3 regions of the Streptomyces sp. NPDC051320 genome follow, and region 1 is predicted to be linked to each of the others. Evidence: riboswitches for the same ligand, from Rfam matches in the RefSeq annotation. Region 1 holds a riboswitch; each other region holds the start of a gene.
The links. A riboswitch is a leader RNA that binds a small molecule or an ion and turns the genes downstream of it on or off. The one in region 1 is predicted to bind thiamine pyrophosphate.

Region 1 (5,304 bases):
CGAACTGCTGCTGCTCGGCGCCAAACGCTTCGGCGACACACCGGTCAATTCCGGTGCGGGCACCGCCACCTTCCAAGCCGCCTGGCTGCTCAACGGCGGCCAGAAGGCGGACATGGACCGGCTGCAGGACGTACATCTGCAGTGGATGTCCCGGCTCGACGCCATCGAGCTGGAGGACGACCACCTGCTGATGCACTCCGACACCACCGCCTATCTCGACTACGGTGACTCGCTCGAAGCCGTGAACGACACCGTCCGCGAAACCCTCACCCGCAACGACGCAGACGAGTGCTGGGACCTGTTCCGCAAATTCACCAAGCGCTTCGCCTTCCGCGACGCGACCGGGCCGCAGGCCGTCCAGGAACTGCTCGGCGTCTTCGGCGGCCACCACGTCGTCCACGGGCACAGCCCCATTCCGTATCTGCTGGGCGAGGTCGGCACCGAGGACGGTGAGGACGGCCCGCGTACCGTCATCGAGGGACCGCATGTGTACGCGGACGGCCTGGCCATCGCCATGGACGGCGGAGTGACCATGGCCGGAAAACTCCTTGTGGTGCAGCTGCCGCTGCCCAACTGACCACTCTGTGGATATGCGATTTACGGAAACCCTCTGTTACCCCGTGCCGTAACAGCTCTACCATCGGGTTATCCGTAGCAGGCTCTCCTCCGTTTCCGCCCCATCGCCCGTCAAAAGGCGGGTGTCCCGGCCCTACGGAGCATCGGGGGATGCACATGAACAGCGCTTCGCACCTGCTGATCGAGGATCGCCCGGAGTTCGAGCGCATCCTCGACCACACACTGCGTACCGCGCACGACCGTCCGGAGCTGGCAGAAGTCGGCCACCGGCTCAACACCGAACAGTTGCGCACCATGGTGCTGAACGCGGATGTCCTGATCACCACGGCGGCAGCAGCAGAGTACGAACACTTCGTGAAGGTGCGCGCGGAACTGCGTACGCCCGCCACGGCTTCGGCGCGCGCCTCCGTCCTCGCTCCGGTGACCGGTCAACCGACCAGCACGACCGGTGCGGGGCTCGCGGCCGTCATCGCGGTCCTGGCGCCCGTTCTCGCAGGCGCCGCTGCCGCGATATTCCTGCTGGTCGGCTACCTGCTCAAAGCTCTTGATCCACCACCGGAATTCGCCGACACCATGCTCACGGCGGGCTGGTTCTTCGGTGCGCTCACCGCGGCTGCCATCCTGGTCGCGGCGATCGGCCTGCTTCTCGCGGCTCTTCGCAACGGCTCGACCGAACTGCATGCCGACGAAGAGGACGGCGACGGCGGACTCTCCGACGAAGTCGCCCGCGCCCGGGATGCCTGGCGCCACGCTCTGCTGGAACGGGGCATTCTGCCGTTCCTGCGCGAGGCTCTCGCCGACCCGGGCACGGATCCGGTGACTCCGGTACCGCGCCGGTCCGCGGGCCGTATGCCCGACCTCGGCTACAGCAGGCCCGACTACGCCAGTCCCGGGGACGGTGACGAACTGCAGCGCCCCAGTTTCACCAGCCCGGACTTCACCAGTCCGGACTTCGGGGGGCCCGAGCACCGGCCGGAGTGATTTCTCCGGCCGGCGTGCGGGGCGCGGACCTCCCGTGTCAGTCGGCGATCGGCAGATAGACGCGGTTGCCGCTCGCGGCGAACTCCCGGGACTTCTCCGCCATCCCCGACTCGATCTCCTCCTGACTGCCGCCGTGTTCCCGGCGGATGTCCTGAGAGATCTTCATCGAACAGAACTTCGGCCCGCACATGGAGCAGAAGTGCGCGGTCTTCGCCGGCTCGGCGGGCAGCGTCTCGTCGTGGAACTCCCGTGCGGTGTCCGGGTCGAGAGCCAGATTGAACTGGTCCTCCCACCGGAACTCGAAGCGGGCGTCCGACAACGCGTCGTCCCACTCCTGCGCGCCGGGGTGCCCCTTGGCGAGGTCCGCCGCATGAGCGGCGATCTTGTAGGTGATGACGCCGGTCTTCACGTCGTCCCGGTTGGGCAGGCCCAGGTGCTCCTTCGGCGTGACGTAGCAGAGCATCGCCGTGCCCCACCAGGCGATCATCGCGGCCCCGATGCCGGAGGTGATGTGGTCGTAGGCCGGCGCCACATCCGTGGTGAGCGGTCCCAGGGTGTAGAACGGGGCCTCCTCACAGATCTCCTGCTGGAGATCGATGTTCTCCTTGATCTTGTGCATCGGGACGTGTCCCGGGCCCTCGATCATCGTCTGGACGTCATGCCGCTTGGCGATCGTGTTGAGCTCCCCGAGCGTGCGGAGCTCAGCGAACTGCGCCTCGTCGTTGGCGTCCGCGATCGACCCGGGCCGTAGTCCGTCGCCGAGCGAGTAGGTCACGTCGTAGGAGGCGAGGATGTCGGAGAGCTCCTCGAAGTTCTCGTAGAGGAACGACTCCTTGTGGTGCGCCAGGCACCAGGCGGCCATGATCGATCCGCCGCGTGAGACGATCCCGGTCTTGCGGCGCGCGGTGAGCGGCACATACGCCAGCCGCACGCCGGCATGCACCGTCATGTAGTCGACACCCTGTTCGGCCTGCTCGATGACGGTGTCCTTGTAGATCTCCCAGGTCAGTTCCTCGGCCCGGCCGTCGACCTTCTCCAGTGCCTGGTAGAGGGGCACCGTCCCGATCGGGACCGGGGAGTTGCGCAGCACCCATTCACGGGTGGTGTGGATATTGCGTCCGGTGGACAGGTCCATGACGGTGTCGGCGCCCCACTTGGTGGCCCAGGTCATCTTGTCCACCTCTTCCTCGATGGAGGAAGTGACCGCGGAGTTACCGATGTTGGCGTTGACCTTCACCAGGAATCGCTTGCCGATGATCATCGGCTCGATCTCCGGATGGTTGACGTTGACCGGGAGCACGGCCCGGCCGGCCGCGATCTCCTCCCGGACAACCTCGGGGGAGACGTTCTCGCGGACCGCGACGTACTCCATCTCCGGGGAGATCTCCCCGCGTTTGGCGTACGCGAGCTGGCTCACCGCGCGGCCGTCGCGGCCCCGCCTGGGCTGCCGCGGCCGGCCCGGGAAGACCGCGTCGAGTCCGCGCAGATCACCGTCTCCGCCACGGAGCAGGCCACCGCGCGGCGACGTGTGCTTGAGTCCGTCGTCCTCGGGACGGACCGGGCGTCCCGCGTATTCCTCGGTGTCGCCCCGGCCGATGATCCAGCTCTCCCGCAGCGGGGCCAGCCCACGGCGTACATCCGTCTCAACGGTGGGGTCGGTGTACGGACCTGACGTGTCGTACAGCGTCACGTGCTGCCCGTTGGTGAGGTGTACCTGCCGGACCGGCACCCTGAGGTCGGCCCTCGAGCCCTCCGGGCCCGGGACATACCCCTTGTGCCAGCCGGGCTTGCGCTCGTTGCTGTCGTTGGCAGGCGTGTGTGCGTCCACTGTGGTCATCAGACCTACTCCCTACGCCGGCATTACCCGGTAACAGGTTCGGCGGTCGGCGCAGCTGCAGCGATTGCTGGTCAGCGCCCTCTCAGCCCGGTGCTCCGAGCTCCCGCGTGTGCAAAGGTGCCCCCACGCTAGCGCCCTGCCGGGCCTGCTGAACAGAGGGCCTCTCTTCTTGCGATGATCCGGCAGTGACCTCGCTCCTGGATCCGCCCGACCGGACATCCGGCCATCCCGCCGGGCACACGCACAGCCATGGCCCCGCGGCTCCGGTGTCCAAGCACCTCCGCAAGGTCATCGCGGCCGTGCTGATCCCCTTCTCCGCAGCGGTGATCGTCGGCCTCCTCGTGCTCTGGCCCGGCGGCGCGCCGCCGCACGCACGCACCGGAGTCGGCTTCGACCGGCAGACGCAGCAAGCACGAGTGGTCGCCCTCACCGCTGTGGACTGCAAGGACGTGCATGCCAGTCAGACATCGACCACCGGAGACTCCACCACCGGAGATCCCGCCACCGGCGCGGAGGCGGGCACGTCAACAGGGGAGTGCAGGAAGGCGAAGGTCGAGGTGGAGACCGGCAGGGACAAGGGCAGGATCTTCACCGAGATCGTCCAGCCGGACGCACCACGGCAACTGCACCAGGGGCAGGGAGTGGTGGTGGCGTACGCGCCCGACGCACCGCACGACCTGCAGTATTCGGTGTCCGATGTGGACCGGAAGCTCCCGATGGCCCTGCTCGCCGGGGTCTTCGCGCTGGTGGTGGTCGTGGTGGGCAGGATGCGGGGGGCGATGGCCCTGGTCGCACTGGTCGTCAGCTTCGCCGTGCTGACGCTGTTCATCCTGCCCGCCATCCTGCACGGGTCGGATCCGCTGATCGTCGCGGTGGTGGGGGCGAGCGCGATCATGCTGATCGCGCTCTACACCTGCCACGGGCTCAGCGCCCGTACCTCTGTCGCCGTCATCGGCACCCTGGTCTCGCTGTTGCTGATCGGCCTGCTCGGCTCACTGTTCACCGGGTGGGCGAGTCTGTCCGGCAATACGGACGACAGCACCGGTCTCATCCACGGCCTGTATCCGCACATCAGTATGAGCGGGCTGCTGCTGGCCGGCATCATCATCGGCTCGCTGGGCGTGCTGGACGACGTAACGGTCACGCAAACCTCAGCCGTATGGGAACTTCACCAGGCCGATCCCACCATGAGCGCCCGCGGGCTCTACCGGGCCGGTATCCGGATCGGCCGTGACCACATCGCGTCCGTGGTGAACACGCTGGTCCTGGCATACGCGGGTGCGGCGCTCCCCCTGCTGCTGATGTTCTCCATCGCGCAGAGCAGCGTGGGCACAGTGGCCAATGCCGAACTGGTGGCGCAGGAGATCGTCAGGACTCTGGTCGGCTCGATCGGCCTGGTCGCCTCCGTCCCGGTGACCACGGCGCTCGCGGCGCTCGTGGTCGCGGCCGACCGGCCGAACCGCGGTGACGCTGCTCCGGCGCGTGTGCCGCGGGGCGGTGGGGGGCACCGCCGCAGGCACTGAGGCAAGGGACAGCGGGGCGGCTCGGCCTACCCCGCGTTCTCCTCGGCCAGAATCCGGCCGAGCGCGTCGTCGAGGCTGCCGTCGAAATGGCGCAGGGTGTGTTCCTGTCCGAGGGGTACCAGCTTGTCCGTACGGTCGAGAAAGGCCACCAGCGGCGCACTGCCGGCCCGGAAGAGAGCGCGGTCGGCGCCGACCTGGAGCCGGATGTGTGTGTCGGAAAGCCCGGCAGGCTCGCTGGGCGATACGTGCACATCACCCTCACCGGTCGGGGCGTTGATGCCGTCGAGCAGCAGCTCGCGGCTGAACGTCCAGGTCACCGGGGCGTCTCCGGGCAGATGGAAGGTCATCCGGATCGCATAGGGGTCGGTGACGTCGTAGCAGAGTTCC
Region 2 (5,304 bases), on a different contig from region 1:
TTCGGACTGTGCTCAGAGGGCGAGCGCCTGAGCCCGGCGCTTCACCTCCGTCCCGCGATTCTCACTCAGTGCCTGCGCGGGGGTGCCCGGCAGGGTCTCGTCCGGAGTGAAGAGCCACTCGAGCATCTCTTCGTCGCTGTAGCCGTCGTCCCGCAGCAGGGTCAGCGTGCCGGACAGGCCCTTGACCACCTTGTTGCCGTCGATGAAGGCGGCAGGCACCTGGAGCACGCGGTTCTCACCCCGGCGCACGGCGATCAGCTGGCCCTCCTTGACCAGCTGACGGACACGCGTCACCTCGACACCGAGCATTTCGGCGATGTCGGGCAGGTGCAGCCAGGCGGGGACGAGAGCATCGATGTTTGCGTCAATCTCGGTCACGGCACCCAGCCTGCCATCCCGCACCGACAATCAGCACCCCGGACTACGGCGTTCAGCCCCCGGCCGGCCGTACCGACGCCTTCAGCGCAATGCCCGGATCGGCCACCCGCACCGGATCCAGCGGCGCCCCCGACTCGATCAGCCTGCGTCCCTGAGCCAGGTCCCTGGGCCGTCCCACGGCGAGCAGCGCGACCAGCCGCCCCTCACGCAGCCAGCAGACCGACCAGGCGGGAGCCGCGGAAGCACCCTCGCTCGCGCCGGGGAGTGAGTCCGGGGACGGGTCGCCACGCCGGATCAGGGTGTCGGCGGCCGGGTGGTGGCCCGCGTACTGGACGAAGCGGCCGAACTGCTCCGACCAGAAGTACGGCACCGGGTCGTAGGCCGGCGGCGCCTCGCCGACGATGTCGGCGGCCACCGTACGGGGGCCCTGAAGAGCGTTGTCCCAGTGGTGGATCAGCAGTCGCTCACCGTATCGGCGGGACGGGAAGGAGGCGCAGTCACCGACCGCGTACACCCCCGGCAGCGTGCTGCGCAGCCACGCATCGGCGGTGACCGAGCCGTCGGCGCCGAGTTCGATTCCGGAGCCGGTCAGCCAGCCGGTGGCCGGCCGCGCGCCGATACCGACGAGCACGGCCCCGGCGGTCAGCCTGCGCCCGGACTCCAGCACCACGGCGCCGGGCTCGATACGGGACACCCGGGCGTGCGTGAGCAGTTCGGCGCCACTGTCCGCGTACCAGTCGGCCATGGGCGCCGCGATTCCGGCGGGCAGCGCTCCGGCCAGGGGCTGCCCGGCCGCCTCGACGACGGTCACCGCGCAGCCGGCTTCGCGGGCGGCCGTCGCGAACTCCGCGCCGATCCAGCCCGCCCCGACGACCACCACGTCGTGCCGGGCGGCCAGGACCGCCCGCAGCCGGGTCGCATCGTCGAGGGTGCGCAGCAGATGGACGTCGGGGACGTTCTCGCTGCCGGGCAGGGTGACCGGGCGGGCGCCGGTGGCGACGACCAGGACGTCGTAGGGCACCGGGCCCTGCGTGGTGTCGAGTCGGTGGTCCGATGCCCGCAGCCCGGTCACCTCGCGCCCCAGCAGCAGGGTCACACCGAGTGCGTCGAAGTCCACGTCGAAGGCGGATCCGTCGGCCTTGCCGAGCAGCACGGCCTTGGACAGCGGCGGCCTGTCGTACGGCTGGTGCGGTTCGTCGCCGACCAGCGTGACAGCGCCGGTGAAGCCCTGGTCCCGCAGCGCGACCGCGGTCTGCACTCCGGCCATGCCCGCGCCGACGATGACGACGTGCCTCTGCTCACTCACCCGTTACCTCACTCACCCGTTGCTTCAGTCAGCCGTTGCTTCAGTCAGCCGAACACCGTCAGGACCGCGGCCCAGCGTCGGCCCCCTCGGTCCGGCCGGCACCGGGGGGCGGCCGGTCTTACTGCCGACGGAAACCTGGGGTTAGGCTGGCCAAGCTAAACCACTCGCGGGAGTCCGGGCGCACCGGGCTGAGAGGGAGGCTGCGACGGCCTCCGACCGTACGAACCTGATCCGGGTCATGCCGGCGAAGGGAGGGGCTGGACGCCCATGCACGCGGACAGAGCTCATGCAGACACGGTTCCGGACGTACTGCCGGACGTACTGATCGTCGGCGGCGGGATCATCGGTCTCGTCACCGCCTGGCGCTCGGCGCAGCGCGGGCTGCGCACCACTGTCGTCGATCCGGCACCGGGCGGCGGAGCGGCGCAGGTCGCCGCCGGCATGCTGGCCGCCGTCACCGAACTGCACTACGGCGAGCAGGTCCTGCTCGGCCTCAATCTGGAGTCCGCCCGCCGTTATCCGGCGTTCACCGCCGAGTTGGCGGAGGCTTCCGGCCAGGACCTCGGTTATCGCACCTGCGGCACGCTCGCCGTCGCGCTCGACGCCGACGATCGTGCGCACCTGCGTGAACTGCACGCCCTGCAGCAGCGCTCGGGGCTGGCCTCCGAGTGGCTCACCGGCCGCGAATGCCGGCGTCTGGAGCCGATGCTGGCGCCCGGTGTGCGCGGCGGTCTGAGGGTGGACGGCGACCACCAGATCGACCCGCGGCGGCTCGCGGCAGCCCTGGTCACGGCGTGCGAGCGGACCGGGGTGGATTTCCGGCGCGACCGCGTTTCCGAACTGACCCTGAGCGGGGGCCGGGCCACCGGGGTCGTGCTGGCGGCCGGCGGCGCGCTCGGCGCCGGCCAGGTGGTGCTGGCGGCGGGCAGCCTCAGCGGGAAGCTCGCCGGGGTACCGGACGACGTGCTGCCGCCCGTCCGCCCGGTGAAGGGCCAGGTGTTGCGGCTCACGGTGCCGAAGGCTTTCGCGCCCTTCCTCAGCCGTACGGTCCGCGCGGTGGTGCGCGGCAGCCACGTCTATCTCGTACCGCGGGAGAACGGCGAACTCGTCGTCGGCGCCACCAGCGAGGAGCTCGGCTGGGACACCACGGTCACCGCGGGCGGCGTGTACGAACTGCTGCGCGACGCGCATGAACTGGTCCCCGGCATCACCGAACTACCACTCACCGAGACCCGGGCAGGTCTGCGCCCGGCGTCCCCCGACAACGCCCCGTTGCTCGGCCCGACGGCGCTGCCCGGACTCCACCTGGCCACCGGCCACTACCGCAACGGCGTGTTGCTGACCCCGGTGACCGGCGATGTGATGGCCGAGTTCCTCACCACCGGCGAACTCCCCGCCGCGGCCGCCCCCTTCACGCCACGGCGTTTCTCACCCGCACGGCAGGAGCAGCCCGTATGACCGCCCCGAACGGTTGCGTATCGGTCTCCGTGAACGGTGCCGCGCAACGCGTCGCACCGGGCACCACCCTCGATCTGCTGGTCGCCACCGTGACCCGGGCACCGGCCGGAGTGGCCGCCGCGCTCAACGAGGCCGTGGTGCCGCGTGGCCAGTGGCCCAGCACCCCGCTCGGTGACGGCGACCGCGTCGAAATCCTCACCGCAGTCCAAGGAGGCTGACCCCGATATGGCAGACGATCTCCTGTCCATCGCCGACTGCACGTTCTCGTCCCGCCTGATCATGGGCACCGGTGGTGCGCCGAGTCTCGAGGTACTGGAGCGCTCGCTGATCGCATCGGGCACCGAACTGACCACGGTCGCGATGCGCCGCCTCGACCCCACCGTCCAGGGCTCGGTCCTCTCCGTGCTGGAAAAGCTCTCCGTCCGGGTGCTGCCGAACACGGCGGGCTGTTTCACGGCGGGTGAGGCGGTGCTGACCGCGCGGCTCGCCCGCGAGGCGCTGTCCACCGACTGGATCAAGCTGGAGGTGATCGCGGACGAGCACACCCTGCTGCCGGACCCGGTCGAACTGCTCGACGCCGCCGAGACGCTGGTGGACGACGGCTTCACGGTCCTCCCGTACACCAACGACGACCCGGTGCTCGCCCGTCGGCTGGAGGACGTCGGCTGCGCGGCGGTCATGCCGCTCGGCTCCCCCATCGGCTCCGGCCTCGGCATCCGCAACCCGCACAACTTCCAGCTGATCGTGGAACAGGCACGCGTACCGGTCATCCTCGACGCGGGCGCCGGCACGGCCTCGGATGCGGCCCTGGCGATGGAGCTGGGCTGCGCCGCGGTGATGCTGGCCTCCGCGGTGACCCGGGCGCAGGAGCCCGAACTGATGGCCGAGGCGATGCGCCGGGGGGTGGAGGCGGGAAGGCTGGCGTATCGGGCCGGGCGGATTCCTCGGCGGCACTTCGCCCGTGCTTCCTCGCCGGGTGAGGGGCGGGCCGCGCTGGATCCGGAGCGGCCGGCGTTCTGAGGCCGGGCTCCGGGAGCCGCGCTGTCACAGCTCGGCTTCAGTCCCGCTCCAGCCTCCCGGCCATCCGAACCCTGTCACCCCCAGCTCGTACACTCGCTTCGTGGACACGACCCTCAAGGACCCCCTCGTCGGGCAGCTGCTGGACGGCCGCTACCGCGTGGAGGCACGTATCGCCGTCGGTGGCATGGCCACGGTCTACCGGGCCGTGGACACCCGGCTGGACCGGGTGCTCGCGCTCAAGGTGATGCACCCCGCACTGGCCGTGGACGCCACCTTCGTGGAGCGTTTCATCCGGGAGGCCAAGTCCGTCGCGCGGCTCGACCATCCCAATGTGGTCGGCATGTTCGATCAGGGCGCGGACGGCGCGTATGTGTATCTCGCGATGGAGTATGTCGCCGGGTGCACCCTCCGCGACGTGCTGCGCGAGCGCGGCGCGCTCCGGCCCCGGGCGGCTCTGGACATCCTGGAGCCGGTGCTGGCCGCGCTCGGCGCCGCGCACCGGGCCGGGTTCGTGCACCGCGACATGAAGCCGGAGAACGTGCTGATCGGGGACGACGGCCGGGTCAAGGTCGCCGATTTCGGCCTGGTGCGGGCCGTCGGCACCGAGACCAGCAGCACCGGGACGATTCTGGGCACCGTCTCCTATCTCGCCCCGGAGCAGATCGAGCACGGCACGAGCGACACCCGTTCCGACGTCTACGCCTGCGGCGTGGTGCTGTACGAGATGCTGACGGGCGCCAAGCCGCACTCCGGCGAGACCCCGGCGCAGGTCCTCTACCAGCACCTCAATGACGGTGTGCCCGCGCCGTCCGCGGTGGTGCCCGGGCTGGCCGGCGCGCTGGACGAGTTGGTGGCGAGCGCCACCGCCCGCACCCCCGACGCGCGGCCGCACGACGCGGTCGCGCTGCTCCGCCAGGCCCGGGAGAGCCGGGCAGCACTCAGCGACCGGCAGCTCGACGCGGTGCCGCCGCAGGCACGGGACGGCGAGGCCGGGGAGCGGCCCGCGAACGGCTCCGAGGACCGTACGAACGTGATCCCGCGTGTCCTGCCCGCCGCGGGCGTCAACCGTACGAGCAGGCTGGAGATGCCCGCGCCGCCGGAGCCGCAGCGGACGCCCGTACGGCGCAAGCGGCGGGCGGGCC
Region 3 (5,304 bases), on a different contig from region 1:
AGCAGGCCCGGCCTACGGCCCCTGGGCGGGCGGCTACTTCGGCGGCGGCATCCTGCCCGGCCTGCTGTTCGGCACGATGCTGGGCAGCATGATGGCCGGCCCTGGCTATGGCGCGTACTACGGCGGCGGTTACGGGTACGGCGATTACGGCGGCGGCCCGGACAGCTTCGGTGGCGGCGACGTGTCCGGCTCCGACTTCGACCCCGGGGACTTCGGCGGCGGCTTCGGTGGTGGGGGTTTCGGCGGAGGCGGCAACGACGGAGGCGGCGGGGACTTCGGAGGCGGTTTCTGAAGGCCCCGGTGCTCGGAGGACCGGCCGTGCAGGGCGCGCGGCGCGTTTCACGGCCGGCCGGGCCACCCTGGTGCTCGGCATGTTCCGCGCCTCGCGACGTGGTGGATTCGCCACTACCGGACCCGCCCGCGAGAACCTACACGCTGAGTCAGGGCGGCATCAGTCCTGGCTGATCGGCGGGGCCCACGCGGGTCGGCGGATGAGGCAGAACGGATGACCCGCCGGATCGGCGTAGACGTGCTTCTCGCCGTCGAGTTCCGTCGCCCCCAGCGCCAGGACTCGAGGTCCGGCCTCGACGACGTCTTCCACCATGATGTCGAGGTGGAGCTGGATCGGGACCGCGGGGTCCGGCCACGTCGGCGGACGCTGATCGGGCGCACGCTGGAACGCGAGACCCGAGGTTGCCTCGCCGGCCGCGACCACAACCCAGTCATCGCTTCGATAGGTGACCGGCTGTGCCAGCAGCTCCGAGTAGAAAGCGGCGAGTGCGGCGGGGTCGGGACAGTCGATGATCACGTGGTGCAGCCTTCCGATCATGCCTACCACAGTGCCAGGCGAGTCGATCGGCTGCAGCCTCGCGTCTCCGGGGCAGCGCTTGTGTGCGGCGAGGCCGGCCGAGGCGGGTGGGCCCGGCCGGCCGGGGCGTCAGCTCTGGGCGAGGGCCGCGATCTCGGCTGCCGTCAGCGTCTTGCCGTACACACGGAAGTCGTCGACGGCGGCCTTGAGATACGGGTCGGGGTACTGGGACTTGCCGATGTAGGCAGCACGGATGTGGTTGCCGAACCAGTCCGGCTGGGCGGTGACCTCCTCGTTGCGCCCCACCTCCCGGCCGTTCACGTACAGCACCGCTGTCCCGTTACCGTACGTCACCGCTAGGTGGACCCATTCGTCCGTCGGCAGTGGATCGGCGTCGATGCGCTGCTCGGCTCCCCCTCCTGCGACGGTGATCGCGAATCGCAGGGTTTCCGCGTCGCTGCGCGGGGTCACGAACATGTTGGCCGTGACGCCGGTACCGATGTCGAAGATCCGGCTCCAGGCTTGCGGCCGGCCGTTGAGCCGGACCCAGGTCGCAAGGGAGTACGCGGACGCTCCCGCCAGGACGTCCTCCGCGAGCCGTACGTGTTCGCCCGAGCCGTCCAGAGCGACGGATCCACCGATCTTCCCGGCGGCCCAGGAGGCGCCGTCCACCAGTTGCGCGGCCTTGCCGTTGCCGGTGGCGTCTGCGGCGGTGGTGCCCGAGGACTCATCGAAGCGGTGCCAGGCGGCGAACGCCGGCGGAGGCTGCGGTGGTTCACCGGTCAGCCAGTAGACGTTGTAGTGCTGGTGATGCATGCGCGCGACAGGAAGCAGGGTGACGGTGTCGCCGCCGGCCCGCGCGGTGAACCGCACCGCACCGGTGCCCTGCTTCTGCACGGACTGCGTGTCGAGGCGCGGCATGCGCATCGCGGCGCGGTCTCCGTAGGCACCGGCGAGCACCACCGGACCGAACCGCACGGCTTGTACGTCCGGGTCGTCCGGTGTCGGCTCGATGGCCAGTCGCATCGGCAGGGAGACCCCCACCCGGTCGCCGGTCTGCCATGGGCGGTTCAGTACCAGCCAACTGCCGGGCTGCGGACGGTCCCGGAGCGGGCGGTTGTTCAACGTGACGCGCGCGCCGGAGGCCCAGGACGGGATACGGATACGCAGTTCGTGTTTCGCATTCCCGGCGGCAACGGTGAGGGCGACGGAGGACCGGTCCGGAAAGTCGGTGGTCTGTCGCCAGGTGATGTCCTTCTCCCGCCACTTCACCTCGGAGGGGACGAAGAGGTTGACGAACAGGGTGTTGGCGCCGTGCGTGTAGATGGTGTCCGCGAACTTCGCCTGGGTCTCCATGCCGGTGCCGTGGTCGCAGGAGAAGTTGTCGTAGTCCGTGGAGTAGGCGTTCGGGTCGGTGCCCATGAAAGACGGCTGCTGCTTGAAGGCTCCCGGTACCAGGCCGGTGTAATAGATATTGAAGCCGTGCGCGGAGTCCGGGTCCTGTTCTCCGAGCATCTGATTGAACAGAGTGCGCTCGTAGTAGTCGAGCAGATCGGTCCGCTCGGGTGCGCGGAAGTGCATCAGCCGGGTGAGCTTGAGCATGTTGTAGCTGTTGCAGTTCTCGCAGCAGGTGTTGGACAGCTGAGAGGCGATGGCGTCCGGTTCGTGGAACGCCTCGCCATTACTGTTGCCGCCGATGACATACGTGTGGTGGTCCGTGACGATCTGCCAGAAGTTCTCGGCGATGGTGCGGTACCGGTCGCTCAGCCCTTCCTCCCAGAGCCGCATCGCACCGACCATCTTCGGTATCTGGGTGTTGGCGTGCAGTCCGGCGAGCCGGTCGTCGTTCTTCGCGAGCGGATCGAAGACGGCGGCATGGGTGAACCGCTCGGCGACCTTCAGCCACGTCGCGTCGCCGGTGACCGTGTACAGGTCGGCGAGCACGTCATTCATGCCACCGAACTCGGTTTCCAGCACCTGCTGCATGTGCTGGTAGCTGAGTTCGGCCGTACGCGCGTCCACCCAGGCGGCCTGGCGCAGCACGACATCGAGGGCCTGCTCACTGCCCGCGGAGCGGTACTGCTCGAGGAGACCCGCCATGATCTTGTGGATCGTGTAGTACGGCGCCCAGACGCCGGTTCCGGCCTCGAGGCGGTCGAAGAAGCTCTCCGGGAACGCCGACAGGTACCCGGTGCCGTATCCGGCCTGCGGGGACGCGGCCTGGCATTCGGCGAGCGCGGCGACCAGCTCGCGGCCCTTGTCGCGCAGCGCCCGGTCCCCCGTGTTGGCGTAGGTGAGGGCGAGGCCGGAGAGCAGATGGCCGGTGCTGTGGCCACGCAGTTCGACGTCCGGGGCCTCCCATCCGCCGCATGGCTGTGCGCTGCTCGCCAGGCCGACGTTGCGGCGGAAGGTGTGCAGCAACCGGTCGATGTCCACGAAGTGGAGATAGGCGGTGTTACGCGACTGATTGTCGCGGAAGGCGCTCGGGAGCAGGGTCACGGCGTCGAGCGGGAACGGGTGGCTGGTGCTGTCGCTCGCCGGTGCGGGCCGGGCGTGGACGTCGGCACGGGAGGCACTCGCCTGCGCTGTACCGGCGCTGTTTGCAGTGAGCATCGCGGCCGCGGCGCCGGTGGCGGCGGTCGCGATGAAATGCCGTCTGCCCAGCGGGCCGAGGTTCCGGGTGGGGGCGGGGGTTGGTTCGTCGATGCGGCTCACGGCGGTCTCCTCGCACACTCAGCGTTCGTTATATCGAACAATGAACGTAACTTCGGACGAGGAGACCATAGGATCCCCGAACATGGTCGTCAACGCCTGACGCAGACCCACTTCGGTTCCCAACTGCCCTTATCGCGTCCGGCGTTGCCCTCGCCCGGGCATAGCGCCCCAGCCCACCACGGGCGCACGAGACACACCCTCCGCGCAGAGGTCTTGGCGCGGCACGTTAGCCTGACCGGCGTACCGGACACGGGGTGCCCCGCCCAGGGGCTGAGATCACACCCGCCGAACCTGAACCAGTTAGCACTGGCGGAGGGATGTCAGACATGTCATTTCCACCTGCTCCCAGCGGCACGCCGGACACCGGCTCGCGCTCCGTCTTCGACGGCCGGATGCCTGCCGCGCCCGGCGACCTGCGTGTCGAGGCGCGCGGTATCACGCCGGTGCCGGAGCACCATCGCTATGGCGGTCCTGGGCGGCTGTTCACCGTATGGTTCGCTCCGAATCTGACCATGACCGGTGTGTTCACCGGCACCGTGGGAATCGCGCTCGGCCTGGACTTGCCCACCGCGCTGCTTGCCGTGGTGCTGGGCACCCTCGTCGGTGCTGTTCCCACCGCGTACCTCGGTACCTGGGGAAGTCGGACCGGCGCGGGTCAACTCCCGCTGGCCCGGCTCGCGTTCGGCCGGTCCGTGGCGGTGCCGGGGCTACTGCAGTGGCTGTCCTCGGTGGCCTGGGACGCGCTGATCGGACTGTTCGGCGGGGACGCACTGGCCCGTCTCTGCGGCTGGCCGTTCTGGCTGGGTGTGCTGGTGATGATGGTGGGGCAGGGGGCGCTCGGTGTGCTGGGATACGAGGCCATTCACCGGCTGCAGAAGCTGATGACCTTCGTGCTCGCTGCCGCGTTCATCGCCCTGGCCGTCAGGCTCCCGCACAGCGCCCACCCCGCGGCCGCCGGCAGCGTCCATGGGGCCGACCGTGTTGGTGCGTTCGTCCTGACCAGCACGATCGCTCTGAGTCTGGCGCTGTCGTGGGCGCCGTACGCCAGCGATTTCAGCCGTTACCTGCCGCGCAGCACGTCCCGCCCGCGGATGTTCTGGTACACGCTGCTCGGCGTCAGTGTGTCCTTCGTCGCCGTGCAGACGCTCGGTCTGTGGGGGGCGTCGGTCTTTACGGACCAGACCGCGCGGGGTGTCGACGCGTTGCTGGGTGGCGGTGTACTCGGCGGACTGGGGCTGTTGGCCGTGGCGCTCGCCGCCCTGTGCAGCAATGCGATGAACGACTACAGCGGCTCGCTCGCTCTGCAGACCATCGGCTTGCGCGTCCCGCGTCCGCTCGCGGCGGTTATCGCCGCCGTACTCGGCTTCCCGCTGGTGCTGTGGATGCATGCCGCCGACACCGCGGCCCGGTTCCAGAACGTGCTGTTGTTCGTCGGCTACTGGATTCCGGGCTTCGTGGCCGTCGTGCTGGTGGACTGGCTCGCCCGGGCGCGGACGGGTGCGCCGGTGGGCCTGACCACCGGGAGCAATCGTTCCCCGTCCGGCCGGGCGGCACTGGTGGCCTTCTGCGCCGCCTTCGCCGCAGCGGTTCCGTTCATGAACACCGGCCTCTACACGGGCCCGGTGGCTGCCGCACTGCACGGTGCCGACCTCGCCTACTACGCGGCGTTCCTCGGTGCGCTCGTCGTCTACGCGCCCCTCAGACTGCGCCGCCGGACCGTCGGCTGAACGAGCCGCCGCGGGCGAAGGCCAAAGCGGCGAAGCGTTCGCCGATGCAGCGAT

Region 2: linked by a shared signal. The riboswitch ahead of thiO (glycine oxidase ThiO) and the one ahead of thiC (phosphomethylpyrimidine synthase ThiC) in region 1 are both predicted to bind thiamine pyrophosphate.
Region 3: linked by a shared signal. The riboswitch ahead of AB0M87_RS14035 (cytosine permease) and the one ahead of thiC (phosphomethylpyrimidine synthase ThiC) in region 1 are both predicted to bind thiamine pyrophosphate.

The regions. Positions count from the first base shown of each region.
Region 1 covers NZ_JBFBAL010000007.1:215,169-220,472, reverse strand. Annotated here, with positions in the region: gene AB0M87_RS17800 (metallophosphoesterase) at 1-577, shown strand, start outside; gene AB0M87_RS17795 (hypothetical protein) at 727-1,557, shown strand; gene thiC (phosphomethylpyrimidine synthase ThiC) at 1,595-3,394, opposite strand; TPP riboswitch at 3,387-3,511, opposite strand; gene AB0M87_RS17785 (YibE/F family protein) at 3,580-4,917, shown strand; gene AB0M87_RS17780 (SsgA family sporulation/cell division regulator) at 4,944-5,304, opposite strand, start outside.
Region 2 covers NZ_JBFBAL010000010.1:7,075-12,378, reverse strand. Annotated here, with positions in the region: gene AB0M87_RS22075 (Rv2175c family DNA-binding protein) at 13-378, opposite strand; gene AB0M87_RS22070 (FAD-dependent oxidoreductase) at 431-1,645, opposite strand; TPP riboswitch at 1,841-1,954, shown strand; gene thiO (glycine oxidase ThiO) at 1,952-3,142, shown strand; gene thiS (sulfur carrier protein ThiS) at 3,139-3,360, shown strand; gene AB0M87_RS22055 (thiazole synthase) at 3,368-4,162, shown strand; gene pknB (Stk1 family PASTA domain-containing Ser/Thr kinase) at 4,263-5,304, shown strand, end outside.
Region 3 covers NZ_JBFBAL010000005.1:280,328-285,631, reverse strand. Annotated here, with positions in the region: gene AB0M87_RS14050 (hypothetical protein) at 1-292, shown strand, start outside; gene AB0M87_RS14045 (VOC family protein) at 452-829, opposite strand; gene AB0M87_RS14040 (beta-L-arabinofuranosidase domain-containing protein) at 938-3,421, opposite strand; TPP riboswitch at 3,764-3,858, shown strand; gene AB0M87_RS14035 (cytosine permease) at 3,850-5,250, shown strand; gene AB0M87_RS14030 (GDSL-type esterase/lipase family protein) at 5,222-5,304, opposite strand, start outside.